Regions from separate parts of the Streptantibioticus cattleyicolor NRRL 8057 genome, predicted to be linked through region 3. Evidence: riboswitches for the same ligand, from Rfam matches in the RefSeq annotation. Region 3 holds a riboswitch; each other region holds the start of a gene.
What was found. Region 3 has a riboswitch for cobalamin ahead of SCATT_RS04790 (cobalamin biosynthesis protein). Riboswitches for the same ligand answer to the same signal wherever they lie in the genome.

Region 1: another riboswitch for cobalamin. It lies ahead of SCATT_RS28735 (ABC transporter substrate-binding protein); the one in region 3 lies ahead of SCATT_RS04790 (cobalamin biosynthesis protein).
Region 2: another riboswitch for cobalamin. It lies ahead of nicT (Nickel transporter NicT); the one in region 3 lies ahead of SCATT_RS04790 (cobalamin biosynthesis protein).
Region 4: another riboswitch for cobalamin. It lies ahead of cobN (cobaltochelatase subunit CobN); the one in region 3 lies ahead of SCATT_RS04790 (cobalamin biosynthesis protein).

Annotation. Positions count from the first base shown of each region.
Region 1 covers NC_017585.1:266,059-273,157, forward strand. Annotated here, with positions in the region: gene SCATT_RS28715 (nucleoside deaminase) at 199-765, shown strand; gene SCATT_RS28720 (cupin domain-containing protein) at 1,099-1,638, shown strand; gene SCATT_RS28725 (SDR family NAD(P)-dependent oxidoreductase) at 1,631-2,407, shown strand; gene SCATT_RS28730 ((2Fe-2S)-binding protein) at 2,417-3,097, opposite strand; cobalamin riboswitch at 3,188-3,368, shown strand; gene SCATT_RS28735 (ABC transporter substrate-binding protein) at 3,409-4,443, shown strand; gene SCATT_RS28740 (FecCD family ABC transporter permease) at 4,440-5,537, shown strand; gene SCATT_RS28745 (ABC transporter ATP-binding protein) at 5,534-6,325, shown strand; gene SCATT_RS28750 (amidohydrolase family protein) at 6,351-7,099, opposite strand, start outside.
Region 2 covers NC_017586.1:5,495,809-5,502,907, forward strand. Annotated here, with positions in the region: gene SCATT_RS24070 (SDR family NAD(P)-dependent oxidoreductase) at 1-94, opposite strand, end outside; gene nicT (Nickel transporter NicT) at 169-1,284, opposite strand; cobalamin riboswitch at 1,316-1,538, opposite strand; gene SCATT_RS38685 (hypothetical protein) at 1,704-2,066, shown strand; gene SCATT_RS24085 (polysaccharide deacetylase family protein) at 2,165-2,914, opposite strand; gene SCATT_RS24090 (Xaa-Pro dipeptidyl-peptidase) at 3,142-5,088, shown strand; gene SCATT_RS24095 (amidohydrolase) at 5,204-6,424, shown strand; gene SCATT_RS24100 (VOC family protein) at 6,438-6,938, opposite strand.
Region 3 covers NC_017586.1:1,127,481-1,134,579, reverse strand. Annotated here, with positions in the region: gene cobN (cobaltochelatase subunit CobN) at 1-796, opposite strand, end outside; gene SCATT_RS04795 (cobyric acid synthase) at 820-2,328, opposite strand; gene SCATT_RS04790 (cobalamin biosynthesis protein) at 2,325-3,263, opposite strand; cobalamin riboswitch at 3,385-3,509, opposite strand; gene SCATT_RS04785 (hypothetical protein) at 3,661-3,882, opposite strand; gene SCATT_RS04780 (inorganic phosphate transporter) at 3,879-5,150, opposite strand; gene SCATT_RS04775 (NAD(P)/FAD-dependent oxidoreductase) at 5,365-6,756, opposite strand; gene SCATT_RS04770 (class II aldolase/adducin family protein) at 6,890-7,099, shown strand, end outside.
Region 4 covers NC_017585.1:323,969-331,067, reverse strand. Annotated here, with positions in the region: gene cobG (precorrin-3B synthase) at 1-931, opposite strand, end outside; cobalamin riboswitch at 977-1,128, shown strand; gene cobN (cobaltochelatase subunit CobN) at 1,192-4,824, shown strand; gene SCATT_RS28960 (ROK family protein) at 4,883-5,821, opposite strand; gene SCATT_RS28955 (dipeptide ABC transporter ATP-binding protein) at 5,818-7,099, opposite strand, start outside.

The DNA.
Region 1 (7,099 bases), on a different replicon from region 3:
CACAGGTACGTGTAGCGGGGAAAACACTCTAGAGGACGGCGGAGAAGCGCTGCTCACCCCGTACGGGACGGCAACCGTCCCGGAGGTGTCCGCCGTCGTCCGCCGGGTAGCTTCGTCCTCGCCGGAAGACGAACGACACCACGATGCGACGCGACCGTTCGGCTCAGCACGCGGTCGTCGCCGGGCGGAGGTGCCCTCATGGGTCACAAGGAATTCCTGACCGAGGCGGTACGGCTGGCGACCGAGGCCGTGGAGCGGGGCTGGGGCGGGCCGTTCGGGGCGGTGATCACGCGGGACGGGGAGATCGTCGCGCGCGGGCAGAACCGGGTGCTGCTCACCGGGGACCCCACCGCGCACGCCGAGGTCGAGGCCATCCGCGAGGCGGCCCGGCGGCTCACCCCGCACGCGCCCACCATCTCCGCCGAGCACCGCGACGAAGGCACCCTCGCCTGCGTGCCGCGCCCCGAGGGGTCCGACGACCCGCTCCCGCGCCGCGCCCGCATGCTCAAGGGCTGCGCGCTCTACGTCAGCGGCGCCCCCTGCCCGATGTGCATGAGCGCCGCCTACTGGGCGCGTCTCGACGCCGTCTACTTCAGCTGCGGTTTCGAGGCCACCCGGGAGATCGGCTTCGACGACGCCTTCCAGTACGAGGACTTCCAAAAGCCGCTGGACGAGCGGCGGATCCGCATCGAGCAGATCCATCCGGAACTGGGCGCCACGGCCTACGCGGCGTGGTCGCGCAAGCCGGACCGGCATCCGTACTGACGGTTCACCGGATACGGACTTGCGGGCGGTGCCGTCGGCGACGGCCTGGAGCTTGTCGGGGTCGGCCACGTCGTGGATGGTGGTGATACGGCCGTCGGCGTCGGAGGTGACGGTGGCGGCGCCCACCACCGGGCGCAGCGCTGACGGACTTTGCCACCGCCGTCGGTCGCCGCGGCGAGGAACCGCTCGGTGGCCCGGCGTTGCTCCGGGTGGTGGCGTCCAGGAGATGGATGCCGGCCGCCCGTTCGTGACGTGCGCCACGGCGTGGTTCGCGTGTCCTGCCCGGTGAAAGGTGCGGCGGCGTACGGTCGGGGTGGGTGGGAAGGAGTGGGTATGGCGGGCGGCGAGGTGACGGTGGATCAGGTCGTCGTGGCGTACGGGCTGCGTCCGTTGCCGGTGGAGGGCGGGTGGTTCCGCCGAACGTGGGCCGGGCCGCCGGATGCCGCGGGGCGCCCGGCGGGTTCGGCGATCCTCGCCCTGCTCACCGGCGAGGAGGACGGTTTCTCGGCGTTGCACCGGCTGCCCGTCGACGAGGTGTGGCACTTCTACCGCGGCGACCCGCTGGAGCTTCTCCTGCTCGCGCCGGACGGCACCGACCGGCTGGTGGTCCTCGGCGGGGACGGCCCCGGCGCCGTGGTGCAGGCGGTGGCCCCGGCGGGCACCTGGATGGGGGCGAGGGTGGCGCCCGCGGGGCGGTGGTCGTTGGTCGGTACGACCATGGCGCCGGGCTTCGTGCCCTCCGACTACCAGGGCGCCGACACGTCGGACAGAGAGCGGCTGTGCGCCCGCCATCCACGGCACGCCACCCGGATCCGCGCCCTGTGCCGTACCGACGCCCCGACCCGCATGCCGGAAGGAGACGCCGATGTCTGACCCCCGGCTCCCCGACCTGACCGGCCGCACGGCCCTGGTCACCGGCGCCAGTGGTGGCATCGGGGCCGGAATCGCGCGGCAGTTCGCGCGGGCCGGCGCCGCCGTGGCCGTCCACTACCACCACGGCGAGGAGCGGGCCCGCCGGGTGGCCGCGGAGATCACCGGCGCGGGCGGCCGGGCCCGCGCCTTCCGGGCCGACCTGACCCGGGAAGCGGACTGCCACCGCCTGGTCGAGCAGGCCGCCGACTGGCACGGCGGACGCCTCGACGCGCTGGTCAACAACGCCGGTGTGCAGCCCGTCGTCCCGCTCGCCGAGCTGACCGCCGCCGACTGGCACGACATCTACCGGGCCGACACCACCAGCGCCTTCTGCTGCACCCAGGCCGCCGCCGAGGTGATGCGCGGGCACGGCGGCGGCACCATCACCCACATCGCCTCCGTCGAAGGCAGCCGGCCGGCCCCGGGGCACGCGCACTACAACGCCGCCAAGGCCGCGCTGATCATGTTCGCCCGTTCCGCCGCCCTGGAGTACGGCCGGTACGGCATCCGCGTCAACTCCGTCTCCCCTGGCCTGGTCGACCGGCCCGGACTCGCCGGTGACTGGCCCGAGGGCGTCGCCCGGTGGACGGCGTCGGCGCCGCTCGGCCGTCTCGGCACACCGGAGGACGTGGGCAACGCGTGCGTCTTCCTCGCCTCGGACGCCGCCGGCTGGATCACCGGTACCGACCTGGTCGTGGACGGTGGTGTCGGCGCCCGTCCCACCTGGTAGCGCGGCGGCTCAACGTGCCAGGCAGCAGTCACCGCACATCGCACCGGCCGGTGCGCGGTAGTACAGGCAGCAGCTACGGCGGCGGAACGCGAGGTCCGGTCCGGTGACGTGTCCGGTGCCGGCGAGGTCGCCGGCGTCCAGCAGCGCGGTGGTGACGGCGGTGAGCGGGGCGCGCAGCGCGGGGCGGGCGGCCAGCAGGGTGCGGGCGGCCTCGACGAGGGCGGAGGCGGCGTTCCCGGCGAGCAGGCGCGGGGCGACCTTGGTCCGCAGACCGGCCGCGAGGGCGCGCAGATGCGGCATCACCTGGTCACGTATCGCGGCGGCGGCATCGGGGAGTCGACCGGCGTACCAGCCGGCGGGGCGCGGCAGCCGGAGGGCCGGGGCGTCGTCGGCTCGCTGCAACCCTCCGGTGTCCGGGACGATGCCGTGGAGCACCGCGCAGCCGAGGACGGGGGACCACAGGCGGGCGGCGTGGCCGAGTTGGGCGATGGAGACGCCGACGCGTGCCTCATGGGTGCCGTGGCGTTCGGCGACGGCCCCGGCGAGGTCGGCGAAGCCGTCGGCGTAGGAGTGGCGGACCGGGTGCCACCCCTCGTCGGGGCCGCCCACGGTGAGGGCGAAGAAGCCGCCGAGGGACGCGACGTCGGCCAGGGCGGCGGCGACGGCGTCGGCGGGTGCGGCAGGGCGCATGACGATGAGTCTCCTTGTCGACTTCGGTGAGAGGGGCGCCGTTCCGGTCCGGCGGACGGGGCGGCGCCCGCTTTGTGCCGCGGCCCCGGGGAAACGTAGTATCACGCGGGTCATCGCCGCGACGGGAGACAGGAAGCCGGTGCGAATCCGGCACGGTCCCGCCACTGTGACCGGGGAGTGCACCCCTCGACACGCCACTGCGCACGGCGCGGGAAGGCGGGGGGAACGTCGATCCGGGAGTCAGGACACTGGCCTGTCGCGGGCCCGTTTGAGGAGCGCGGACTCCCCAGGAGGCTTACGTGTACCACGGCATGTCATGCCGCCGTTCCCCCCGCCCGGCCCGGTCGCGCCGCCCGCCGCGCGCCGTGGTGGCCGCGGTCGCCCTGTCCCTCACGCTGCTGACCGCCGGCTGCGGCGCGGGCGGCGCCTCCGTCGCGGACGCCCCGCACGCCACCGCGTCACCGGCCGAGGGCTTCCCGGTCACCGTCGACAACTGCGGTGTGCGCACCACGTACCGCGAGCCGCCCTCCCGGGCCGTCACCATCCACCAGCACCCGGCCGAGCTGATGCTCTCCCTCGGCCTGAAGGACCGCATGGTGGGCACCTCGTTCCCCGACTCGGCGGTGCTGCCCGAGCTGAGGAAGGACTACGCGTCCGTACCCCAACTGGCCAGGAAGGCACCGTCGTTCGAGACCGTTCTCGACGCCGACCCCGACTTCGTCTACGGCGGCTACGCCAGCGCCTTCGCCGAGCACGAGGGCCGTTCCCGCGAGGCGTTCGCCGACGCGGGGATCAACACGTACCTCAACCGCGAATACTGCGGCAAGGGACGGGTGACGATGGAGGACACCTACGAGGAGATCCGCACCATCGGCCGCGTCTTCGGCGTGTCCGACCGGGCCGAACGGCTGGTGGCGCGGCTGCGGGGCCGGGTCGGCAAGGCGGTGACCGCGGTGCGGTGCCGTCCCGACGTGCCGGTCTTCGTGTACGACAGCGGTGACAAGGCGGCCTTCACAGCGGGCCGCGGGAGCCTCGGCACCGAGCTGATCCGGCTGGCCGGCGGCCGGAACGTCTTCGGCGACCTCGACGATGTCTTCGGTGACGTCTCCTGGGAGCAGGTGGTGGCACGCAGGCCGGAGGTCATCGTCGTCCACGACTACGGCGGTGCCCGCGACGTCGAGCGGAAGAAGGCGTTCCTGCTCTCCCGGCCCGCCCTGGCCGACGTCCCGGCGATCAGGAACAAACGGTTCGTCACCGTGCCGTTGACCGCGACGCTGGTGGGCGTGCGGTCGGCGTACGCGGTGGAGGACCTGGCGCGCGGGCTGCACCCGGAGAGTTTCCGGTGACGGCGGTCGCGGCCCGGGCCGAGGAGACCGCACCGCGTCGGCGTCGTCCGGGCCGGGTCCGGCTCGCCGTCGTCCTGGTGGTGCTCGCGCTCCTGCTGGCCGCCTCCGTCACGGCCGGCCTCGCCGTCGGCTCGGTGCGGGTGCCACCCGGGCAGGTGTGGGCCATCGTGACGCACGCGCTGGGCGCCGACCGGGCGGACCGGGAGTGGTCCCGGGCGCGGGAGACGATCGTCCTCCAGGTGCGGGCGCCGCGGGTGCTGCTCGGGGCGGTGACGGGCGCGGGGCTGGCGGTGGTGGGCACCGCCATGCAGGCGCTGGTGCGCAATCCGCTGGCGGAGCCGTATCTGCTGGGGGTCTCCTCGGGGGCGTCGCTGGGCGCGGTGGCGGTGATCGTCTTCGGGGTCGGCCTGTTCGGGCCGGTGTCGTTGTCGGTGGTGGCGTTCGCGGGTGCGCTGGGGGCGCTCTTCCTGGTGTACGCGACCGCGCGCACCGGTGGCCGCATCACCTCGGTGCGGCTGGTGCTCTCCGGGGTGGCGGTGGCGGCGGTGCTCACCGCGGTGACGGATCTGCTGCTGCTGACGACCGACCGGGGCAACGAGGCGCGGGCGGTGCTCGCCTGGACCCTCGGTGGCCTCGGCGGGGTGAGTTGGGGCACGTTGTGGTTGCCGGGTGCGGCGTTGCTGCTCGGTGTCGGCGTCCTGATGGCGCGGGCACGCCAGTTGAACCTGCTGCTCGCCGGGGAGGAGGCCGCCGCGATGATGGGGCTGGACGTCGCCCGGTTCCGGGGGCGGATGTTCGTCCTGTTGTCGCTGGTCACCGGGGTGCTGGTGGCGGCGGCCGGGCCGATCGGGTTCGTCGGCCTGATGCTGCCGCACGTGGTGCGCCTCTTCGTGGGCGGGGACCACCGGCGCGTCCTGCCGACCGCCGCGCTGGCCGGAGCGGTCTTCCTGGGCTGGGCCGACATCGCCGCGCGGACGGTGGCGGCGCCGACGGAGATACCGGTCGGGGTGGTGACGGCGCTGTGCGGCGGGCCGTTCTTCCTGTGGCTGATGCGCCGGGACGCCCGGCGGGGGCAGGACGGGGGTGCGGGGTGAGCGCGGCCGAACTCGCCGTGGACGAGGTCACGTTGACCGCCGGGGCACGGTGCCTGGTGCGGGACGTCAGCGTCCACGCCCGCCCCGGTGAGGTGGTCGGCCTGGTCGGACCGAACGGCAGCGGCAAGACCAGTTTGCTGCGTGCCGTCTACCGGGTGCTGCGTCCGGACGCCGGTCAGGTGCGTCTCGACGGGGCCGACGCGTGGTCGTTGCCGGTGCGGAAGCTGGCCGTGACCGTGGCCGCGGTGGTGCAGGAGCCGGGGGCCGACTTCAATCTGACGGCACGTGAGGTCGTCGCCATGGGGCGGACCCCGCACAAGCGGCTGCTCGCCGGTGACACCGCCGAGGACCACGCGCTCGTCGCCTCCGCCCTGGCCGCCGTGGACGCCACCGCGCTGGCCGACCGTCCCTTCGACCGGCTCTCCGGCGGTGAACGCCAACGCGTCCTGATCGCCCGCGCCCTCGCCCAGCGACCCCGGCTGCTGGTGCTGGACGAACCCACCAACCACCTCGACATCCGGCACCAGTTGGACGTCCTCGGCCTGCTGCGCCGGCTGCCCGCCACCGTGCTGGTGGCCCTGCACGACCTCAACCTGGCCGCCTACTACTGCGACCGCCTCTACGTCCTGCGGGACGGCGAGGTCACCGCCTCCGGCCCGCCCGCCGACGTGCTCACCGCGGACCTCCTGCGCGAGGTGTACGGCGTGGCCGGCGAGGTCGTCGTCCACCCCCGCACCAACGCCCCGCACGTGACCTTTCTCCCGGCGGACGAGCCTCCGGCACCGTGATCCGCCCCGGTCGCGGAGACCGGCGTCACGGGCCGGCTTCCACGCCCGCGCACCATACGCGCCGCACGGCCCGGGTGGCGGTGATGTCGGCCAGCGGGTCGCCGTCGATCAGCAGCAGGTCGGCGCGGAGTCCCGGCGTGACGGATCCGCGGTCACCGAGTCCGAAGTGGCGGGCGGGCAGGCAGGTGGCGGCGCGGAGCGCGTCGAGGGGGGTGAGTCCGGCGTTGACGAGGAGTTCGAGTTCGTGGTGGAGGCTCGTCCCGTGCGGGACGGCCGCGGGCGCGCCGGGGGCGGAGTTGGCGTCGGTGCCGGCGAGGACGGGGACGCCCGCGTGGTGGAGCGCGTGGACGGTGGCGCGGGCCGCCCGGTGGTCGCGGCCGGCGCCGGCCCGTTCGGCGACGCCTTCCATCATGGTGAGGGTGGGGACGACGATCCGCCGGTCGCGGGCCAGGCGGGAGACCGCCGCCGCGTCCAGGGCCCGGTCGAGCGGCGCGTGGGTCAGGACGTCGGCGCCGGCGTCGATCGCCATGGCGTAGGCCCCGGTGGTGGTCGCGTGGGCGACGACGAGCCTGCCGTGCCGGTGGGCGGCGTCCACCAGCGCGTCGAGCGTCGGTTGGTCGGGGCCCTCGGGGCTGCCGCGTTCCGCGACGACCTTGATGTAGTCGGCCCCCTCGGCCACCCGCGCGGCCACGAAGGAGCGGGCCCGCGCGGGTGTGGTCACGACGGCGTCGCGGGGGATGCCGGGCATCCGCGCGTGGCCGCCCGCCGGGCCTA
Region 2 (7,099 bases), 4.4 Mb from region 3:
TGAGCACCAGGTGCGCCTCCTCGGCCGCGAACTCCCCGGCGACCGCCGAACCGATCCCGCTGCCGCCGCCGCTGACCACCACGACCCGTGTCATCTCCACCTCCGGCGCTCCGGCGGACTCCGGCGGCCCGCCGGTGATCACCGTACCGAACCGGGGCGCGCGCCCGGTCAGACGGACGGCCGGGACCAGCGGTGTTCGACCCGGGCCAGCTTCCAGTAGGCCAGCGCGCAGGCCCAGACCACCACGAACAGCCCGGCGATCAGGAAGCCGGCGTTGCCCAGGTCGAGTCCGGAGATCCAGCCGGTGACCGGGTCGGCGAGGCCCAGCTTGTCGCGGAGGACGCCGACCAGTTCGACCGTTCCGATCAGGAAGGCGACGGCGATGGAGAGCCCGGTGATGGTGAGGTTGTAATAGACCTTGCGCACCGGGTTGCTGAACGCCCAGTGGTAGGCGACGTTCATGAAGGTGCCGTCGAGGGTGTCGAACAGGCTCATCCCGGCGGCGAAGAGCAGCGGCAGGCAGACGATGGCGTACCAGGGCAGGCCGGCCGCCGCGCCGCTGCCCGCCATCACCATCAGCGTGACCTCGGTGGCGGTGTCGAACCCGAGGCCGAACAGCAGGCCCACCGGGAACATCTGCCCGGAGCGGGTGATGGAGCGGGTGAGGCGGCCCAGGATGCGGTTGAGGAAGCCGCGCGAGTCGAGGTGGGCCTCCAGCTCCGACTCGTCGAACCGTCCGGCGCGCATCGCCTTGAAGACCCGGACGATGCCGGCGAGCGCCACCAGGTTGAGCGCGGCGATGACGTAGAGGAAGCCGCCGGAGACGCAGGTGCCGATCAGCCCGAGGGCGCGGTGGGTGCGCGAGTCGTCGCTCATCAGTGTGCCGGCCAGCTGTGCGCCGCCCGCGATGAGCGCGGCGAGCAGGATCACCATGCTGGAGTGGCCGAGGGCGAACCAGAACCCCACCGACAGCGGGCGTTTGCCGTCGGCCATGAGCTTGCGGGTGGTGTTGTCGATGGCCGCGATGTGATCGGCGTCGAAGGCGTGCCGCATGCCCAGGGTGTACGCGGTCACCCCCAGGCCGACGCCGAACACCTGGGAGCCGACGGTGTAGTGACGCGGCACCACCAGGAGGAAGAGCACCCCGAAGGCGGCCAGGTGCAGCGCGGTGATGACGGCGAGCAGCCCCGCGGTGCGCAGGGTGTCCCGGCGCTGCCAGCGCAGGGCGGGGGGGACGGCGGATATCGCGGGGGTGGCGGTGGGATCTGCGGCAGGCAGGGTCATTCGAGGATCACGCTCCAGCACCTCGTGGACGTCTTCGTGAGATGCCGTGGCCGGTCTCCTGGCTGACGGGTGGTGCTCGCGCCCGGCCCTGCCTTCCCGGCCGCGCGAACGGCCAGTGGTTCCCCGCGCCGTGGCCGGCGCGCGGAACGGGACGGGAACTCCCCGATCACAGTGGCGAGGGCCGCTCCGGTCTGGGACCCCCTGACGAGGGCCTGTCACCGGTATTCCCGAACACCACGGCCCGCTCACTGTACCGGTCCGGGGGGCCGGCGGCACGGGGCCGCCGGTACCCGTCCGTTGCCCCGGACGGCCGACTATGTCTCAGATACCGGTAAAACCCCCATCTTTACGGTATCCCTCGACTGCCCAGGCTCGTTGTACAGGGCCCCAATCACGACTCGTCCCTTGGAGGCAGTCGCATGAAGTCCCTCAAGCTCTCATCCGTCCGGGCGGCCATGGTGCTGGCCGGCGGCGCCGCCGCGCTGCTGCTGGCGGCGGGCACCTCCGTCGCGGCCGGCGCGGACAGCCCCCGTCCGCTCCCCGGCCACCAGGTCAAGGGCCATGAGCACGGCCACCACCGGCACCACGGCCACCGGCACCACCACCACTACCACCACGGCCACCACCGTCTGTCCCACCACTCCGGCTGGTTCCACGAGGGCGGGCGCGAGCACGGCCGCGAGGGGCGCGAGCACGGTCGTGAAGGCCGTGAGCACGGCCGTGAGGGCCGCGACCGCATGGAGCGGGGCCTCGGCGGCGAGCGCGGCATGCGGCACAGCTGACCCGCCCGGCCCCCGGTGAACGGCCACCGCGCGGCGCTCCAACCCCTCCCGGGGCGCCGCGCGGTGGCGTTGTCGTCACCGCCGCCGGGCGGCGCGGTTCAGGTCAGCAGCCCGGTGGCGGTCACCGCGCGCAGCCCGCGCCGCCCGAGCCCGGCCAGCAGCCCCGGCAGCGCCCGTACCGTGCCCTCGTGGCCGAGGTGGAGGCTGACCACCGAGCCGGGGCGCACCTGGCCCAGCACGGTGGAGGTGACCGCCTGCGGCCCCGGGTCGGTCCAGTCGAGGGAGTCGACGTCGTAGGAGAGCACGTGGGGGTAGCCCGCCTTGCGGGCCAGCGAGATCACCAGCGGGGTGGCGTACCGGGCCTGTGAGGGGCGGAACCAGCGCCCGGGGCTTCCGGTGAGCCGGCGCAGCCGGTCGGCGCAGCGGTTGATCTCGGCCGCCGCGGCGTCGGCGGCCATGGTGCACACCGGACCGTGGTTCTGGGTGTGGTTGCCCAGTTCGTGGCCGCCGTCCAGGATCCGGCGGGCGATGCGCGGGTAGGCGTCCAGCCAGCTGCCGACCGCCAGGACGGTGACGTGCGCCCCGGCGTGTTCGGCCGCGGTGAGCAGCGCGGTGGCGAGCGCGGGGTCGCCCTGGCCGTGGAAGGTGAGGGCGACCAGCGGCCGGTCCCGGGGGCCGTGCTCGATCTGGTCGGGCAGGGTGGCCGGCAGCGCGGCGGGCGAGGGGGTGGCGGACGGAGCGGCCGGCCGGGCCGGACGCGGGGTCCCCGGCGCGCAGCCGCCGACCACCGCCCCGGCGGCGACCCCGCCCATCGCGGCCCGCAGCACGCTGCGGCGGTCCACGCTCATCGGCCCGCACCCCCGGTCGGTCGTCCTAGGGAAATCCGGCTGCCCGATCCTTGCCCGCGCCGCCCCCGGGTGCCCCGGCGTGGCGCGGGCATTCACCCGATCGCCGCCGTCCCCGCGGTCCCGCGCCGTTCAACGGCTCGTAAAAGCCTTGCTGTCATGGCTGCGTCACACGGTAGCGTCCGGGCGTGTTGTCAGCTACGCGGAGAAACCGCGCTTCCCTGCTCGCGGTGGCGGTGGCGGTGCTCGTCACCACGCTGCTCGCCGCCTTCACCGCCCCGGCCGGCGCCGTACCGCCCCCCAGGCACCCCACGGAGAGCCGGCCCGTCTACTCCTACGCCGGCGCCGTACGGGAGACCGTCTGGGTCGACACCGGGCTCGACGGCAACCACGACGGCCGCCCCGACCGGGTGGCCGCCGACATCATCCGCCCCGCCGAACCGGCCAGGGCCGGGGTGCGCATCCCGGTGATCATGGACGCCAGCCCCTACTACTCGTGCTGCGGACGCGGCAACGAAAGCCAGCTCAAGACGTACGACAATAGCGGGCGGCCGGTGCAGTTCCCGCTCTACTACGACAACTACTTCGTGCCGCGCGGCTACGCCGTCGTCCTGGTCGACCTGGCCGGCACCAACCGCTCCGACGGCTGCGTGGACGTCGGCGGCCCCTCCGACGTCACCTCCGCCAAGGCCGTCATCGACTGGCTGAACGGCCGCGCCACCGGACACAGCGCCCGCAGCGGCGGCACCACCGTCCGCGCCACCTGGGCCAACGGCTCGGTCGGCATGATCGGCAAGAGCTGGGACGGCACCATCGCCAACGGCGTGGCCGCCACCGGCGTCGCCGGGCTGAAGACCATCGTGCCGATCAGCGCCATCAGCTCCTGGTACGACTACTACTTCGACCAGGGCGCCGCCCTCTACGACGGCGGCCCGGACGAACTCGCGAGCGCCGTCGAGGACTCCGGCGACGCCCGCACCTGCGGCGCCCAGCAGCAGGCGCTGCGCGACGGCGCCCCGCGCGACGGCGACTGGACGGCGCTGTGGCAGCGGCGCGACTACGTGGCCGACGCCGCCAAGGTCCGCGCCAGCGTCTTCGTGGTCCACGGCATGCAGGACCTCAACGTCCGCACCAAGCACTTCGGCCAGTGGTGGGACGCGCTCGCCGCACACGGCGTACCGCGCAAGATCTGGCTCTCCCAGACCGGCCACGTCGACCCGTTCGACTACCGCCGCGCCGCCTGGGTGGAGACCCTGCACCAGTGGTTCGACCACTACCTGCTCGGGGTGGACAACGGCATCGACCGCGCCCCGATGGCCGACGTCGAGCGCACCCCCGACCACTGGACCACCGACGCCCACTGGCCCGCCCCCGGCACCTCGGCCACCACCGTCGCCCTGGCCGCCGGCTCCACCGCGGGGCTGGGCACCCTGTCTGCCACCGGGCCGGCCACCGGCACCGAGACGTACACCGACGACCCGGCCGAGAGCGAGACCGACTGGTCGGCGGCGGCCGACCGGGCCACCGGCGACAAGGTCTCCTTCACCACCGGCGCGCTCCGGCACGACCTGCGGATCTCCGGCGGCGGCAGCGTCACGCTGACCGCCACCCCGTCCACCACCAGCGCCCACCTGTCGGCGGTCCTGGTCGACCTCGGCCCGGCCACCATCCGCGACTACAGCGCGGACGGCGAGGGGATCACCACGCTGACCACCCGTTCCTGCTGGGGCGCGAGCACCGCCGGCGACAGCGCCTGCTTCCTGGACACCGCGGCCGACACCATGAGCACCGGCTACACCGTCTTCAGCCGCGGCTGGGCCGACCTGGGCCACTACGACCCGTCGCTGCACGGCGTGGCGCTCACCCCGGGCACGCCGTACACCATCACGATCAAGCTGGCCGCCACCGACCACGTCGTCCCGGCCGGCCACCGGCTCGCCCTGATCGTCGGCGGCACCGACAAGGGGCTGATCACGGCCCCCGGCAGCACGCCGGACATCACGCTGGACCTGGCGCGCTCCAGCGCCTCGCTGCCGCTGGTCGGCGGTCTGCCCGCGCTGCTGCGGGTGCAGGGCCCGGCCGCCGTGGCGCACGCCGTCCACCCGGCGGGACGGCAGTTGTCCGGGATGCGCCGTCCGGCCCCGGCGTGGCGGGGGGTGGCCGACCGGCTGGGGTGACGTCCGCCTCTGGCCACCGGGCCGGATCCGGGGGAAGGTGGGCGGGGGTGCCGGGGATCTTGGCCCGGTGGCCGCCCCGGCACCGCCGCCACCGTCGTCACCCAGGGGAGATGGAATGGAACACGCAGGCCGGCTCGCCGCGCTCTACCGCGATCTGCACGCCCACCCCGAGCTGTCCTTCGCCGAGCACCGCACCGCCGGCATCGCCGCCCGGCACGCCGAGGCGGCCGGCTGGACGGTGACCCGCGGCGTCGGCCGCACCGGGGTCGTCGCCGAACTGCGCAACGGCCCCGGGCCCACCGTGCTGCTGCGGGCCGACATGGACGCCCTCCCGGTGCGCGAGCGGACCGGCCTGGAGTACGCGTCCACGGTCACCGCCACCGACCCGGACGGCGTGGAGGTGCCGGTGATGCACGCCTGCGGCCACGACGTCCACGTCACCTGCCTGATCGGCGCGGTGGAGGAGCTGACCCGGCAGCGCGACCGGTGGTCGGGGACCGTGCTCGCCGTCTTCCAGCCCGCCGAGGAACGCGGCGGGGGAGCGCGGGCCATGATCGACGACGGCCTCTACGACCGCTTCCCCGTCCCCGACGTCGTCCTCGGCCAGCACGTGTCGCCGATGCCGGCCGGGATGGCGGGGTGCCACCCGGGTCCCGCGTTCGCGGCGGCCGACGTGCTGCGGGTGCGGATGTTCGGCCGCGGCGGCCACGGCTCGCGTCCGGAGACCACGGTGGACCCGGTGGTGATGGCGGCGGCCACCGTGATGCGGCTGCAGACCGTGGTCGCCCGGGAGGTCGCCGCCGCCGACACCGCGGTGGTCACCGTCGGCATGCTGCGGGCCGGCAGCAAGGAGAACGTCATCCCCGACGAGGCCGAACTCGGCATCAGCGTACGGAGTTTCACCGAGCCGGTACGGGCCCGGGTGCTGGAGGCGGTGCACCGGATCGTCCGCGCCGAGGCCGCCGCGGCCGGCGCGCCCAAGGAACCGGAGATCACCACCGACCGCGGTTTCCCGGTGGTGGTCAACGACCCGGACGCCGCCGCCCGTACCGTGGCCGCGCTGCGCGGCGCGCTCGGCGCCGAGCTGGTGATCGACCCCGGACCGGTCAGCGGCAGCGAGGACGTGGGCCACCTGGCCACCGCCGCCGGGGCCCCGCTGTGCTACTGGCTGCTCGGCGGCGCCGACCCCGAGGTGTTCGCCCGGGCCACCGCCGATGGCACCGTCGACCGCGACCTGCCGTCCAACCACTCGCCGCACTTCGCCCCGGTCGTCGAGCCCACGCTGACCACCGGGGTGCGGACGCTGACCACGGCGGCCCGGGAGTGGCTGGACTGACCGGCGTCCCCGGTCAGGTGGCCGAACCGGCCGCCGAGCCGGTGCGCAGCTCTGGCCCCCAGCGGTCCAGCGCCGCCTGGAGGTCCAGCGGGAGCAGCCGCACCGGCTCGTCGGCGCCGGGCCAGTCCTCCCGCGGCACCCGCCACATCACCTCGAACTCGTTGCCGTCCGGGTCCTTGGCGTACAGCGACTTGGACACCAGGTGGTCGGTGGCGCCGACCAGGGCGTCCCGGGCGGTCAGCTCACCCGCGATGGCGGCCAGCTCACCGAGGGTGCCGACCTCCCACGCCAGGTGGTACAGGCCCACCCGGCCGTGCTCCGGGCCGGGCGCCCGGTCGCCGACCGCGAAGAGCCCGAGGTCGTGGTCGTTGCTGGTGTCCGGCGCGCTGAGGAAGACGGCGCGGCCGGGCAGTTCGGTGGCGACCCGGAAGCCGAGCACCTCGGTGTAGAACCGGGCGGCCCGGGACACGTCGCGCACGTAGAGCACCGCGTGGTTCAGACGGCGTACGGGCATGGCGACCTCCTTGTGCGGGGCGGGCGCCGTGCGGTCCGGCGGTGCCGCCGCTTCCACGGTACGCCACACTTACTTGAAACCTCAAGCAACTGGTTCCGGCCGTTCCCGCACCGTCCGTGCCCCGGGCGCGGCCTGCGCGACAAGGCCGCGCCCGCCCCGGC
Region 3 (7,099 bases):
TCGCCGCGTCCATCGGGGTCAGCGCCGCGTCCGACGCCTCCCAGGCCGCCCGCGACGAGGTGAGGCAGAGCCCCTGGAGCACCGGCACGTCCAGCTCGGCGAGCGCGCCGACGTCCCACGCCTCCTCGTCGCCGCCGGCCGAGGCGTCCGAGGCGACCGTGCCGCCGGCCGCGAGCACCGTGGCCACCAGCGCGTCCGCCCGCCCCAGCAGTTCGTACAGCCCCGGGTCGGCACCGCGTAGTGAACCGCAGTACACCGGCAGCGGATTGGCGCCCTTGGCCTCGATCGCCTCGCACAGGGTGTCCACGAACGCGGTGTTGCCGGAGAGTTCGTGGGCCCGGTAGAAGAGCACGCCGACCGTGGGGCGGTCCTCCTTGAGCTGGTAGGAGCCGTGCACCCCGTAGGCGGGCATCGGCTCCGGCGGGGCGAACCCCTCGCCGGTCAGGGCCACGGTGTCGGTCAGGAAGCGGGCCAGCTCGGCGAGGTTGCGCGGGCCGCCCTCGACCAGGTAGCGCAGCGCCTCGGCCACCACGCCGGCCGGCACCGAGGACATCGCCATCAGCTCCGCGTCCGGCACCGCCTCGCCGCCCAGCAGCACGGTCGGCACCCCGCTCGCGGCCAGCGCCGCCAGCCCCTCCTCCCAGGCCCGTTTGCCGCCCAGCAGCCGGACCACGGCGACCGTGACGCCGTCCAGCAGCGCGGGCAGGTCCTCCGCGGTCAGCCGGGTCGGGTTGCCGGTCCGGTAGGCGGCACCGCAGGCCCGGGCGGCCAGCAGGTCGGTGTCGGCGGTGGACAGCAGCGCAACGGTGTGCTCGTTGTTCACGGTGCTCCCGGGGGAAGGAAGGGGAGGCCGGCCGGAACGCCGTCCTCGATCAGCCGCAGCAGTGCCGCGGTGTCCGCGTGCTCCTCGATCAGATCGCCGAGCCGGTCGAGCTGCTCCTCGCGCAGCGCGCCGAAGGAGGTGTCCGGCGCGGGGACGAAACGGCGCCCCGCCGCCTTCGCCACCCGGCGCAGGAACGCCCGGCGGAAACCGTCGCTCTCCAGCGAGCCGTGCCAGTGGGTGCCCCACACCGCGCCGACCCGGCAGCCGTCCAGGAACGCCTCGTCGCCGCCGCGCACCTCGGCCACCCCGTGGTGGATCTCGTAGCCCTCCACGGGTTCGCCGAACTCCTTGCCGGACGGCCGGGCCAGCGTCTTTTCGGCGGCGAACCGCACCCGTACCGGCAGCACGCCCAGCGCCTCGACGGTGCCGGCGCGGGACTCGACGTCGTCCTCGACGACCTCGCCGAGCATCTGGAAGCCGCCGCAGATGCCCAGCACCGGACGGCCCTCGGCGGCCCGGCGCACCACGGCGTCGGCCAGCCCGCGCTCCCGCAGCCAGGCCAGCGCCCGTACCGTGCCGCGGGTGCCGGGCAGCACCACCAGGTCGGCGTCGGCCAGCTCCTCGGGGCGGTCCACGAAGCGCACCACGACCCCGGGTTCGGCGGCGAGCGCGTCCACGTCGGTGAAGTTGGACATCAGCGGCACCGCGGCCACCGCGACCCGCAGCACGTCCTCCCCGTACGGGGGCGTCACGGCCGACTCGCGCACGGTGCCGCGCAACGACACCCGCAGCCCGTCCTCCTCGTCGATGCCCAGGCCGTGCCGGAACGGCAGCACCCCCAGCGTCTGACGGCCCGTCAGTTTCCGGAGGCTCTCCAGCCCCGGCTCCAGCAGCGTCACGTCACCGTGGAACTTGTTGACCAGGTAGCCGGCGATCAGCGCCTGGTCCTCGCGGTCCAGGAGCGCGGTGGTGCCGAAGAACGAGGCGAAGACCCCGCCGCGGTCTATGTCGCCGACCACCACCACCGGCAGCCGCGCGGCCCGCGCCAGCCCCATGTTGACGATGTCGCTGCGCCGCAGGTTGATCTCGGCCGGGCTGCCGGCCCCCTCGCAGATCACCACGTCGTGGGTACGGCGCAGTTCGGCCAGGCAGTCGGTGACGGTGCCCAGCAACTCCCGCTGCCGCCCGTCATGGTAGCCCCGTGCGCTCAACTCACCCACCGGCCTGCCCAGCAGCACCACCTGGCTGCTGCTCTCCCCGCCCGGCTTGAGCAGCACCGGGTTCATCAGCGCCGTCGGCTCCACCCGCGCGGCCTGCGCCTGCATCGCCTGGGCCCGGCCGATCTCGGCGCCGCCGCGGGTGACGAAGGAGTTGAGCGACATGTTCTGCGCCTTGAACGGCGCCACCCGCACACCCCGCCGCACCAGCCACCGGCAGATCCCGGCGGTCACCACGCTCTTGCCCGCGTCCGAGGTGGTCCCGGCCACCAGCAGTCCGCCTGTCACCGACGCCTCCTCGACACCAGCCCCGCACCGGCGCAGACCGCCAGCGCCAGCAACCCCACCCGGCGCGACAGCCGCACCGCGCGCTCCACATCGGCCACCTCGACCGGCCGCCCGGCCGCGCCCAGCACCGGCCGGTGCTCCACCCGCCCGCCGTACGACAGCGTGCCGCCCAGCCGGACGCCCAACGCGCCCGCGAACGACGCCTCCACCGGCCCCGCGTTGGGGCTCGGGTGGCGCCGTCCGTCGTCCCGCCACACCCGCCAGGCGCCGCGCGGATCGGGTCCGGCCACGGTCGCCAGCAACGCGGTCAGCCGGGCGCCCGGCCACCCCAGCACGTCGTCGAGCCGGGCCGCCGCCCAGCCGAACCGCCGGTAACGCGGCGAACGGTGACCCACCATCGCGTCCAGCGTGTTGACCGCCCGGAAGGCGGCGAGCCCCGGCACCCCGCCGATCGCCCCCCACACCAGCGCGCCGACCACCGCGTCGGAGGTGTTCTCGGCCACCGACTCGACCACGGCACGGGCGATCTGCGGCCCGTCCAGCGCCTGCGGATCCCGGCCGCACAGGTGCGGCAGCCGTTCCCGGGCCGCCGTCAGGTCCCCGTCCGCCAGCGCCGCGGCCACCGCCCGGGCCTCCCGCCCCAGCGACGTACCGCCCAGCACCGACCAGGTCACCACGGCGCCCAGCGCGGTGGCGGCCAACGGGGAACGGCGGGTCAGCCGCTCGGCGGCGTACCCGGCGGCCAGCACCCCGCCCGCGCACACCGCGGTGAAGAGCGCGCCCCGGCCCCGGTCGTCCCGCCACAGCCGGCGCTCCGCCGCCGAGGCGGCCCGGCCGAACGCGGCCACCGGATGCGCCCGGCGCGGGTCACCGGCGAGCAGGTCGCAGGTGTAGCCCAGGGCGGCGCCGTACGCGAAGAAGCGATCGGCACGCATCGGTTCAGTCCGCCGTCGCGCCTCGGGACGGCCTCGTCGGCAGGGGTGGGGGCGGTGTGCCGGGCATGGCAGAAGTCCTCACTCAGGGTCCGCGCCCTGGTTCGACGTGACCGGCGACGAGAGTCTCCTGGCTCCCGGATCGGCACGCCCCCGGCCTTCCAGCCGCTCACGCGGCCGTGACGCTCGGGTGGGGACGTGCTCCCCGGTGACAGTGGCGGGACCGCGCCGGATTCGCACCGGCTTCCTCTGCTGTCGCCGTTGGGCATAGCGCCGTATGGCACCGCGAAGTCCACCATGGGCCGCGAACGCGCGTCAACCTTGTGTGAGCGCCCCCACGGGGTGTATGCGCAGGTGGAGACGGGAAGGCCGGCCCGACGCACGGGCCGGCCACGGCGGTTCAGCCGACGATGAGCCAGATCCCGTAGGCCACCGCCGCCGTGCACAGCGCGAAGCACAGGTAGGCGCCCGCCCGCCGGGCTGAGGCGGTCTGACCGCCGGGGCCCGCCGGGGCCTGCTTCGCCAGCCCCGCCACGCCCAGCGTGAACAGCGCGACCAGCGCCACCGTGACGCCCACGCCGACGCCGAGCACCGAGGCGAAGCCCGCCCAGTCGATCTTCACAGCAGCGCTTCCTTCTGTGCGGCGGCCGGGGCGGCCGGGACCACGGGGGGAACGGAGGCCGCCGGCGCCGGCAGCACGGCCGTCAGCGGCGCGACGGGCGCCACGGCCGGGGCGAACGGGTCGAAGCCCTCCTCGGCGGCTTCGGCGGCGGGCTCCGCCACCGGCGCCACGTCGTTGACGTTGGTGTGGTCCACCGGCTTGCGCTGTGAGACCAGCCACGCGGCCAGCCCCACCGCCAGCCCGATCGCGCCGACCACGATCACGCCCCAGGTGCCCTGCTCGGACAGGAGGGCGGCGCCGGACGCCACGAGCCCGGCGGCGGGCAGCGTGATCACCCAGGAGGCGGCCATCCGGCCGGCCGTGCCCCACCGCACCACGGCGCCCTTGCGGCCGACCCCGGCCCCGAGCACCGCGCCGGAGCACACGTGCGTGGTGGAGAGCGCGAAGCCCAGGTGGGACGAGGCGAGGATCACCGTCGCGGCCCCGGTCTGGGCGGCGAAGCCCTGCTGCGGCTGGATGTCGGTGAGCCCCTTGCCCAGGGTGCGGATGATCCGCCAGCCGCCGACGTACGTACCCAGCGCCATGGCGGCACCGGCCGCCACGATCACCCACAGCGGCGGGTCGGCGTGCGGCGCCACCAGGCCGCCGGTCACCAGCGCCAGGGTGATCACGCCCATCGTCTTCTGCCCGTCGCTGGTGCCGTGGGCCAGCGAGACCAGCCCGGCCGAGGCGATCTGCCCGGCCCGGTAACCCTTGGCGGTGGCCGCCGGGTCCGCGCCGCGCCCGATCCGGTAGGTCGCCCGGGTGGCCAGCGCCGAGGCGATCCCGGCGATCAGCGGGGAGGCCACCGCCGGGATCAGCACCTTCATCACGATCGCGTCGGCGTGCACCCCGTGGACGCCCACCGAGGCCAAGGTGGCCCCGATCAACCCGCCGAACAGGGCGTGCGAGGAACTGGACGGCAGCCCGGCCAGCCAGGTCACCAGGTTCCACACGATCGCGCCGATCAGCCCGGCGAAGATCACTTCCGGGTGCACCCCGGCCTTCTCGTCGATGATGCCGCCCGAGATGGTCTTGGCGACCTGCACCGACAGGAACGCCCCGGCCAGGTTGAGCACCGCGGCCATCGCCACGGCCGCTCTCGGCTTCATCGCCCCGGTGGAGATGGTGGTCGCCATGGCGTTGGCGGTGTCGTGGAAGCCGTTCGTGAAGTCGAACACGAGCGCGGTGACGATCACGACTCCGACGAGCAACGTGATGTGGTCCATTCACCCAGGCAATCGTTCGAGCGGGCAGAGACGCGGCGACCGTACGGACCGAGAATGAACGGAAGGTGAACTGACGGCATCCTCCCGGCGGTCACCGCGACCCCTTCACCATCGCACCCCCCGACCGGCCCGCCAGGGCGCGCTGAGGCGACGGGCGGTGCGGCCGGCCCCGCCGCACGCCTGAGCGCCCGCGCGGGCGGCGGAACACCCGGCGCTAGCCCCGCCCGGAGATCCGGTCCGCCAGCCGGGCCACCGGGTCCGTGTGTGCCGTGCGGCCGGCGCGCTCGCGGCGGTCGGCCGTCCGGTAGGCGGCGTACAGGGTGTGCACCCCGAGCCAGCGCAGCGGCTCCGGCTCCCAGCGCCGTACCCGGTGGGAGACCCACGGCAGCGTGGTCAGCCCGGTCGCCCCGCCCTGTCCGGAGTCGAGCCGCACCAGATCGCACAGGGTGCGCGCGGCCAGGTTGGCGGTGGCCACCCCGCTGCCCACGTAACCCCCGGCCCAGCCCAGCCCCGTGGTGCGGTCCAGCTCCACCGCGGCGCACCAGTCCCGCGGCACCCCCAGCACCCCCGACCAGGCGTGGTCGACCGCCGCCCCGGCGGCGGCCGGGAAGAGACGCACCAGGATCTCCCGCAGCGCCGCCACGGTGGCCGGCCGGGTGCGCCCGTCGTTGTCGGTGCGCGACCCGAACCGGTACGGCACCCCCCGGCCGCCGAGCGCGATCCGGCCGTCCTCGGTGCGCTGCGCGTACATGTACGCGTGCGCCAGGTCGCCCAGCGTCTCGCGGCCCTCCCAGCCGATGCGCTCCCACACCCGCTCCGGCAGCGGCTCGGTGACGATCATCGAGGAGTTCATCGGCAGCCAGGTGCGCCGCTGCCCCTCCAGTGCCGCCGTGAACCCCTCGGTGCACCGCAGCACGTACGGCGCCCGCACCGTGCCGTACGGGGTCCGCGCCTGCTGGGCGCGGATGCGGGTCACCGGGGTCGACTCGTGGATCACCACGCCCAGCGCCTCCACCACGGCGGCCAGCCCCCGCACCAGCCGCACCGGGTCGAGGCGGGCGCCGTGCGGGGTCCAGGTGGCACCGGCGGCCCCGGCCACCCGGATCCGCTCGGCGGTCTCCCGTGCCCCCAGCAGTACCCGGTCGGTCTCCCCGAACGCCACCTCGGCCGCGTGGAACGCCTTCAGCCGGGCCAGCTGCGCCGGGCAGGTGGCCACCTCCAGCACCCCGCCCTTGTGGACCCCGGCGTCGATGCCCTCCTCGGCGGCGACCCGGATCACCTCGTCCACGGTGTCGTTCATCGCCCGCTGCAACCGCACCGCCGCCTCCCGGCCGTGCAGCCTGGCGTACCGGTCGCGGCCGGCCACGCCGTTGTAGAGCCAGCCGCCGTTGCGTCCGGAGGCCCCGTAACCGCAGAAGTCCTTCTCCAGCACGGTGATCCGCAGGAACGGCGCCGCCTTCTTCAGGTAGTACGCCGTCCACAGCCCGGTGTAGCCGCCGCCGACCACGCACACGTCGGCCGTGGCGTCCCCGGGCAGCGGCTCGCGCGGCGCGGGGAGCCCGTTCGCCGCGTACCAGTAGGAGATGCCGCCGTTGACGGTCGTCATGCCCAGCTCCCGCCCCGATGATGCTGCCGTTCGTGGTGGCGGACGTTACTGCTCCTGTCAGGGGCCGATCAATGGACAACGTGTCAGGATCAAAGGGCTCCGGTGCGGCGGACGACAAGAGAGGCGGGGCGGCATGGACTGGTACAAGGACCTCGACGACGCCTGGCGCGACCTCGTGGCCGTCGCCCGCCGGACCGCGGCGGACGGCCTGGTGGTCGGCACCTCCGGCAACGTCTCGGTGCGCGTCGGCGACCTGGTGCTGGTCACCCCGAGCGGGGTGCACTACGACCGGCTCCGGCAGCGGGACCTCACCGCCGTCGACCTCTCCGGCAAGCAGCGGTTC
Region 4 (7,099 bases), on a different replicon from region 3:
GGCCCGGTGCGGGCAGGACGACGCCGCGCCAGGGGGTCAGCCGCAGCTCACCGCGGGCGGCCCGGGTCAGCTCCCGCCACTGCGCGGCGGACAGCCGGCCGAGCGGAACGTGGACCGACAAGGCGTCGCCGGTCACCCCGGGGAGCGGACCGCCGGTGCCGGTGGCCTCCGGTACGCCCGTCGCGTGGTTGATGCCGTCCGCCGTCAGACGGCGGCCGAGCGCGGCCGTCAACTCCTCGGCAGGCAACGCGAGTTCGGCCACCCGCCAGGCACGCGTCCCGCTCGCCCGCGCGGCGTCGAGGAAGACCTCGGCGGCCGTCAGCGTGGCCCGCGCCGCCTGCCCGCCGGGCACCCGCAGCGCCGTCCCGGACGCCCCGAGGCGCACCAGGGCGTCCCCGTCCGGAACCGCCCGCACCGTGACGTCGGCGCCGAGCCCGGCGACGTCCCCGCGCCCGTCGTCCAGCGCGAACAGGAAGCGCCCGGACAGCTCGCGGGCCGCTTCGCTCGCGCACAGCAGCGCGTCGAGGCCGGTGAGCCACGGCCGTACGTCCCGCAGCCCGTGCCCGTCGAGCCCGGACAGCGGCGAGGCGACGACGTTGCGCACCCGCTCGTGTCCCGGGGACGGCAGCAGCCCGGCGGCCTCCAGCAGCCCGGCCAGTTCGGCACCGCACCCGGCCGGCAGCCCGCGCAACTGCACGTTGCCGCGTGAGGTCAGATGCAGGTCGCCGTCGCCCAGCCGCAGTGCCGCCGACCCCAGCGCTTCGGCCTGACGGGTCGTCAGCACACCGCCGGGCAGCCGGACGCGGGCCAGCGCCCCGTCGTCCGCGGCGTGCAGCCGCAGCGCCCCCGGGCAGGCGTCACCGCGATCCCGCGAGACCGCCGCGGCCTGGGACGACGGAGGGGTGGAAGCCGTTGACATGGCCGCGAGCATACCGATGATCGCACCCGGTGTACTCCCCGCCATTCCTCGGTGCCCCTTACTATGCTCCTCGGTGGATCATCCGTTCCACCACCGCCACCATGGCGACCAGGGAGGAAGCCCGGTGCGAATCCGGCGCGGTCCCGCCACTGTGAGCCCGCCCCCCGGGGCCGGGTGAGCCAGGAACTCCCTTCCGCCGCGCACCACTTGGCGCGCGGCGGAGCCATCCGACACCGCCCGGGGCGCGGACCCCGAGGAAGGCCAGCGACCGCATGCAGCCGTCATCCGGGGAGCGCGACACGCACCCCCGCGTCCTGCTCCTGTCGACCTCCGACACCGACCTGCTCAGCGCCCGCGCGGCCGGCGGCCCGGTGCGCTACCGCTTCGCCAACCCGGCCCGGCTGCCCCTCGACGGCCTCCCGGACCTCCTCGACGGCGTCGCCCTGGTCGTGGTACGCCTCCTCGGCGGCGTCCGCGCCTGGCAGGACGGCCTCGACCTGCTGCTCGCCGACGGCCGCCCGGTCGTCGTCCTCACCGGCGAACAGGCCCCCGACGCCCAGCTGATGGCCGCCTCCACGGTCCCGGTCGGCATCGCCGCCGAGGCCCACGCCTACCTCGCCCACGGCGGCCCGGCCAACCTCGAACACCTCGCCCGGTTCCTCTCCGACACCGTCCTGCTCACCGGCCACGGCTTCGAACCCCCGGCGCCCGCGCCCACCTGGGGCCCGCTGGAACGCGTCGCGCGCGACGACGGCACCGGCCGCCCCGTCGTCGCCGTGCTCTACTACCGCGCCCACCACATGGCCGGCAACACCGCCTTCGTCCACGCCCTGTGCGACGCGATCGAGGACGCGGGCGGCACGCCCCTGCCGCTGTACGTCGCCTCGCTGCGGGCGCCGGAACCGGAGCTGATCGACGCGCTGCGGGCCGCCGACGCCGTCGTCACCACCGTCCTCGCCGCGGGCGGCACCCGGCCCGCCGACGCCTCCGCCGGGGGCGACGACGAGTCCTGGGACGCCGGCGCCCTGACCGCCCTCGACGTCCCGATCCTGCAAGCCCTCTGCCTGACCGGCTCGCGCGCCGACTGGGCCGCGGGCGACGAGGGGGTCTCCCCGCTGGACGCGGCCGGCCAGATCGCGGTGCCCGAGTTCGACGGCCGGCTGATCACCGTGGCGTTCTCCTTCAAGGAGATCGACGCCGACGGCCTCCCGGCGTACGTCGCCGACCCCGAACGCGCCGCCCGGGTGGCCGGGATCGCGGTACGCCACGCCCGGCTGCGCCACATCCCGCCCGCCGCCAAACGCGTCGCGCTGGTGCTCTCCGCCTACCCCACCAAGCACTCCCGCATCGGCAACGCGGTCGGCCTGGACACCCCCGCGAGCGCCGTCGCGCTGCTGCGCCGGCTGCGGGACGAGGGGTACGACTTCGGTACCGGCGCGGAGGTCCCCGGACTCGCCTCCGGCGATGGCGACGAACTGATCCGGGCGCTCATCGAGGCGGGCGGCCACGACCAGGACTGGCTCACCGAGGAACAACTCGCCCGCAACCCGGTGCGCATACCGGCCGCCGACTACCGCCGCTGGTTCGCCACCCTCCCGCCCGAACTGCGCTCCGCCGTCGAGGAACACTGGGGCCCGGCGCCCGGCGAGCTGTTCGTCGACCGCAGCCGCAACCCCGAGGGCGACATCGTGCTCGCCGCCCTCCGCCACGGCAACCTGCTCGTCCTCATCCAGCCGCCGCGCGGCTTCGGCGAGAACCCGATCGCCATCTACCACGACCCCGACCTCCCGCCCTCCCACCACTACCTGGCCGCCTACCGCTGGATCGCCGCCCCGCGCGACGAGGGCGGCTTCGGCGCCGACGCGGTGATCCACCTGGGCAAGCACGGCAACCTGGAGTGGCTGCCCGGCAAGAACGCCGGTCTGTCGGCCGCCTGCGCCCCGGACGCCGCCCTCGGCGACCTCCCGCTGATCTACCCCTTCCTGGTCAACGACCCCGGCGAGGGCACCCAGGCCAAACGCCGGGTGCACGCCACCCTCGTCGACCACCTGGTGCCGCCGATGGCCCGCGCCGAGTCCTACGGCGACATCGCCCGGCTGGAACAACTCCTCGACGAACACGCCCAGATCGCCGCCATGGACCCGGCGAAGCTCCCGGCGATCCGCGCCCGCATCTGGACGCTGATCCAGGCCGCCCGGCTCGACCACGACCTCGGCCTCGCCGACCGCCCCGACGACGACGGCTTCGACGACTTCCTGCTGCACGTCGACGGCTGGCTGTGCGAGGTCAAGGACGCCCAGATCCGCGACGGTCTGCACGTACTGGGCACCGCGCCGACCGGTGAGAGCCGGGTGAGCCTGGTGCTCGCCATCCTCCGCGCCCGCCAGATCTGGGGCGGCACCACCGCCCTGCCCGGGCTGCGCGAAGCCCTCGGCCTCGACGAGTCGGCCGCCACCCGCACCACGGCCGACGAGGCCGAGGCCCGGGCCCGCGCCCTCGTCCAGGCGATGGAGGACGCCGGCTGGGACCCGGCCGCGGTACCCACCGGCGAGGGCGAACAGGTCGCCCGCGTACTGGACTTCGCCGCCCGCGAGGTCGTCCCCCGGCTCGCCGGGACCACCGCCGAACTCGACCACAGCGTCCACGCGCTGGCCGGCGGATTCGTCCCGGCCGGCCCCTCCGGCTCACCCCTGCGCGGCCTGGTCAACACCCTGCCGACCGGCCGCAACTTCTACTCCGTCGACCCCAAGGCCGTCCCCTCCCGCCTCGCCTGGGAGACCGGCCAGGCGCTCGCCGACTCCCTCCTGGAGCGGTACCGCGCCGACCACGGCCACTGGCCGGAGACGGTGGGCCTGTCCCTGTGGGGCACCAGCGCCATGCGCACGGCCGGCGACGACGTGGCCGAGGCCCTGGCGCTGCTCGGCATCCGCCCGGTGTGGGACGACGCCTCCCGCCGGGTGACCGGCCTCGAACCCGTACCGTACGAGGAGTTGGGACGCCCCCGCGTCGACGTCACCCTGCGCGTCTCCGGCTTCTTCCGGGACGCCTTCCCGCACGCCATCGGCCTGCTGGACGACGCGGTACGGATGGCCGCGGCGCTGCACGAACCGGCCGAGGCCAACCACGTACGCGCCAACGTCCAGGCCGACCTCGCGGCGCACGGCGACGAACGCCGCGCCACCACCCGCATCTTCGGCTCCCGCCCCGGCACCTACGGCGCGGGGCTGCTCCAGCTCATCGACTCCCGCGACTGGCGCACCGACGCCGACCTCGCCGAGGTCTACACGGTCTGGGGCGGCTACGCCTACGGCCGCGGACTCGACGGCCGCCCGGCCCGCGAGGAGATGGAGACCGCCTACCGGCGCATCGCGGTCGCCGCCAAGAACACCGACACCCGCGAACACGACATCGCCGACTCCGACGACTACTTCCAGTACCACGGCGGCATGGTCGCCACCGTACGCGCCCTGCGCGGCACCGCCCCCGAGGCGTACATCGGCGACTCCACCCGCCCCGAGACCGTCCGCACCCGCACCCTCGTCGAGGAGACCTCCCGCGTCTTCCGGGCCCGCGTGGTCAACCCCAGGTGGATCGAAGCGATGCGCCGCCACGGCTACAAGGGCGCCTTCGAACTCGCCGCCACCGTGGACTACCTGTTCGGCTACGACGCCACCACCGGCGTGGTCGCCGACTGGATGTACGACCGGCTCACCGAGGCGTACGTGCTCGACCCGGCCAACCGCGCCTTCCTCCAGCAGGCCAACCCCTGGGCGCTGCACGGCATCGCCGAGCGGCTGCTGGAGGCCGAGTCGCGCGGGATGTGGGCCAAGCCCGACCCGGCGGTGCTCGCCGCGCTGCGGGAGGTGTACCTGGAGACCGAGGGCGACCTGGAAGCCGGCGAATGACCGGTGAGGGTGGCGGCGGGCCCGGCGCACACCGGCCGGACCCGCCACGGCCGGACGGCTACGCCCCGACCGGCGCCGGGCGCGGACCGGCCAGGCAGGCCGCGCCGATGGCCGCCGCGTGACCGGCCAGCCGGGTGCGCTCCAGGCGGATCGGCTGGGCGCTGACCGGCGGTTCGGCCTCCAGCGCCTGGCGGATCGCGGGGTGCAGCAGGTGCCAGGCGTGGGTGAGGCCGCCGCCGAGGACCACGGTGGTGACGTCGAGCAGGCCCGCGGTGATCAGGACGGCACGGGCGACGGCGGTTCCGGCGGCGTGGAAGACGGCCCGGGCGTCGGCGTCACCGTTCTCCGCCGCGGCGGCGATGTGCCGGGCGGTGGTGCGGTGTCCGGTACGCCGCGCGTAGTGGGTGGCGACGGCGCGGCCGGAGGCGAGGGTCTCCAGGTGGCCGCGTCCGCCGCAGGTGCACGGCAGGTCGCCGAAGCCGGGGATGTGGCCGATCTCCCCGGCCGCGCCGTGCGCCCCGTCGAGCAGGGTCCCGCCCAGGCACAGGGCGCCGCCGACACCGGTGCCGAGGGTGATGCCGAGCACGTCGCGCTCGCCCTGGACGGCGCCCTTGGCGACCTCGCCGCGCAGGAAGGCGTTGACGTCGTTGTCGAGGAACGCCGGTACGCCCAGTTCGGCCTCGATGGTGGCGGTGACCGGGAAGCCGGCCCAGTCGCGGAAGGAGTCGCTGGCCACCAGGACGCGGCCGGTCGCGGTGTCCACCACCCCGGCCGCGCCGACCCCCACGCCCGCCAGCCTGCGGGGCGACTGGCCGAGCAGCCGGCGCAGCGCGTCGAGGGCGGCGCGGATCATCGCCGGGCCGCCCTGGGCCGCCGGGGTGGGGATCTGGGTGTGCGCCACTACGGCCAGGTCGGGGGTGCACAGCACCACCTGCGTGGTGGTGCCGCCGATGTCGACGCCGGCGACGACCGTGGGGTGTGTCAGGGGTCGGGTCACGCGTCGGCTCCTGATCCGGCGGCCTGCCGTCGCAGGCGGCGTTGGCGTTGCAGAACGGGGTCGGGGACGGGGACGGCGGCCAGCAGCCGCCGGGTGTAGTCGGTCCGCGGACGCAGCAACGTCGTCCCGGTGGTGCCGTGTTCCTCCACGTGTCCGCCGCGCATGACGACGACGCGCTGGGCGAAGCGCTGCACCACGGCCAGGTCGTGCGAGACGAAGAGGCAGGCGAAACCGAGGTCCCGCTGCAACTCGGCGATCACGGTCAGCACCGCTTCCTGCACGCTGACGTCGAGGGCGCTGGTCGGCTCGTCGGCCACCAGGAGCTGCGGTTCGAGGACGAGGGCGCGGGCGAGGCTGACGCGCTGCCGCTGGCCGCCGGAGAGTTCCCGCGGGGCGCGGTCGGCGAGGGCCCGCGGGAGCTGGACGCGTTCGAGCGCCTCCGCCACCCGCGCCCGGCGTTCCGCGGCCGGCAGGTCGCGGCGGTGGACGCGCAGCGGCTCGGCCACGCACTCGCCCACCGTCATCCGGGCGTCCAGCGAGGCCACCGGGTCCTGGAGCACCACCCCGATGCCCGCACGCAGGGTACGGCGGGTGCGTGCCGACGCCTTGCGCAGATCGGTGTCGAAGAGCGACACGCTGCCGGAGGACGGTCGGATCAGCCCCAGCGCGACGCGGGCGGCGGTCGACTTCCCCGAGCCGGACTCCCCGACCAGTCCGACGGTCTCCCCGGGCCGGACGGTCAGCGACACGCCGTCGAGCGCGCGCACCGCACGGCTGCCGCGGCCGAAGACCACACCGACCCGGTCGAGGTCGACCACGGGTGCCTCCGACGCCGTGCCGCTGCCTTCCGCACGGTCCCCGGCGCCGTCCGTGTCCGCCGCCCCGGCCTCCGCGACGGTGAGCCTCGGCACCGCCGCCAGCAACCGCTTGGTGTATTCGTGCGCCGGGCGCAGCAGGACCTCCTCGACCGGCCCGGTCTCCACGATCTCGCCGCGCAGCATGACGGCGACCCGGTCGGCGAAGTCGGCGACCACCCCCATGTTGTGGGTGACGAGCAGCACCCCGGTCCCGGCGTCCACCGCCAACTCGCGCAGCAGGTCGAGGATTTCGGTCTGCACGGTGACGTCGAGCGCGGTGGTGGGTTCGTCGGCGATGAGCAGCCCGGGGTCGTTGGCGATGGCCATGGCGATGACGACGCGCTGCCGCTGACCGCCGGAGAGCTGGAACGGGTAGGCCGACGCGCGCCGCTCGGGGTCCGGGATGCCGACGCGGCGCAGC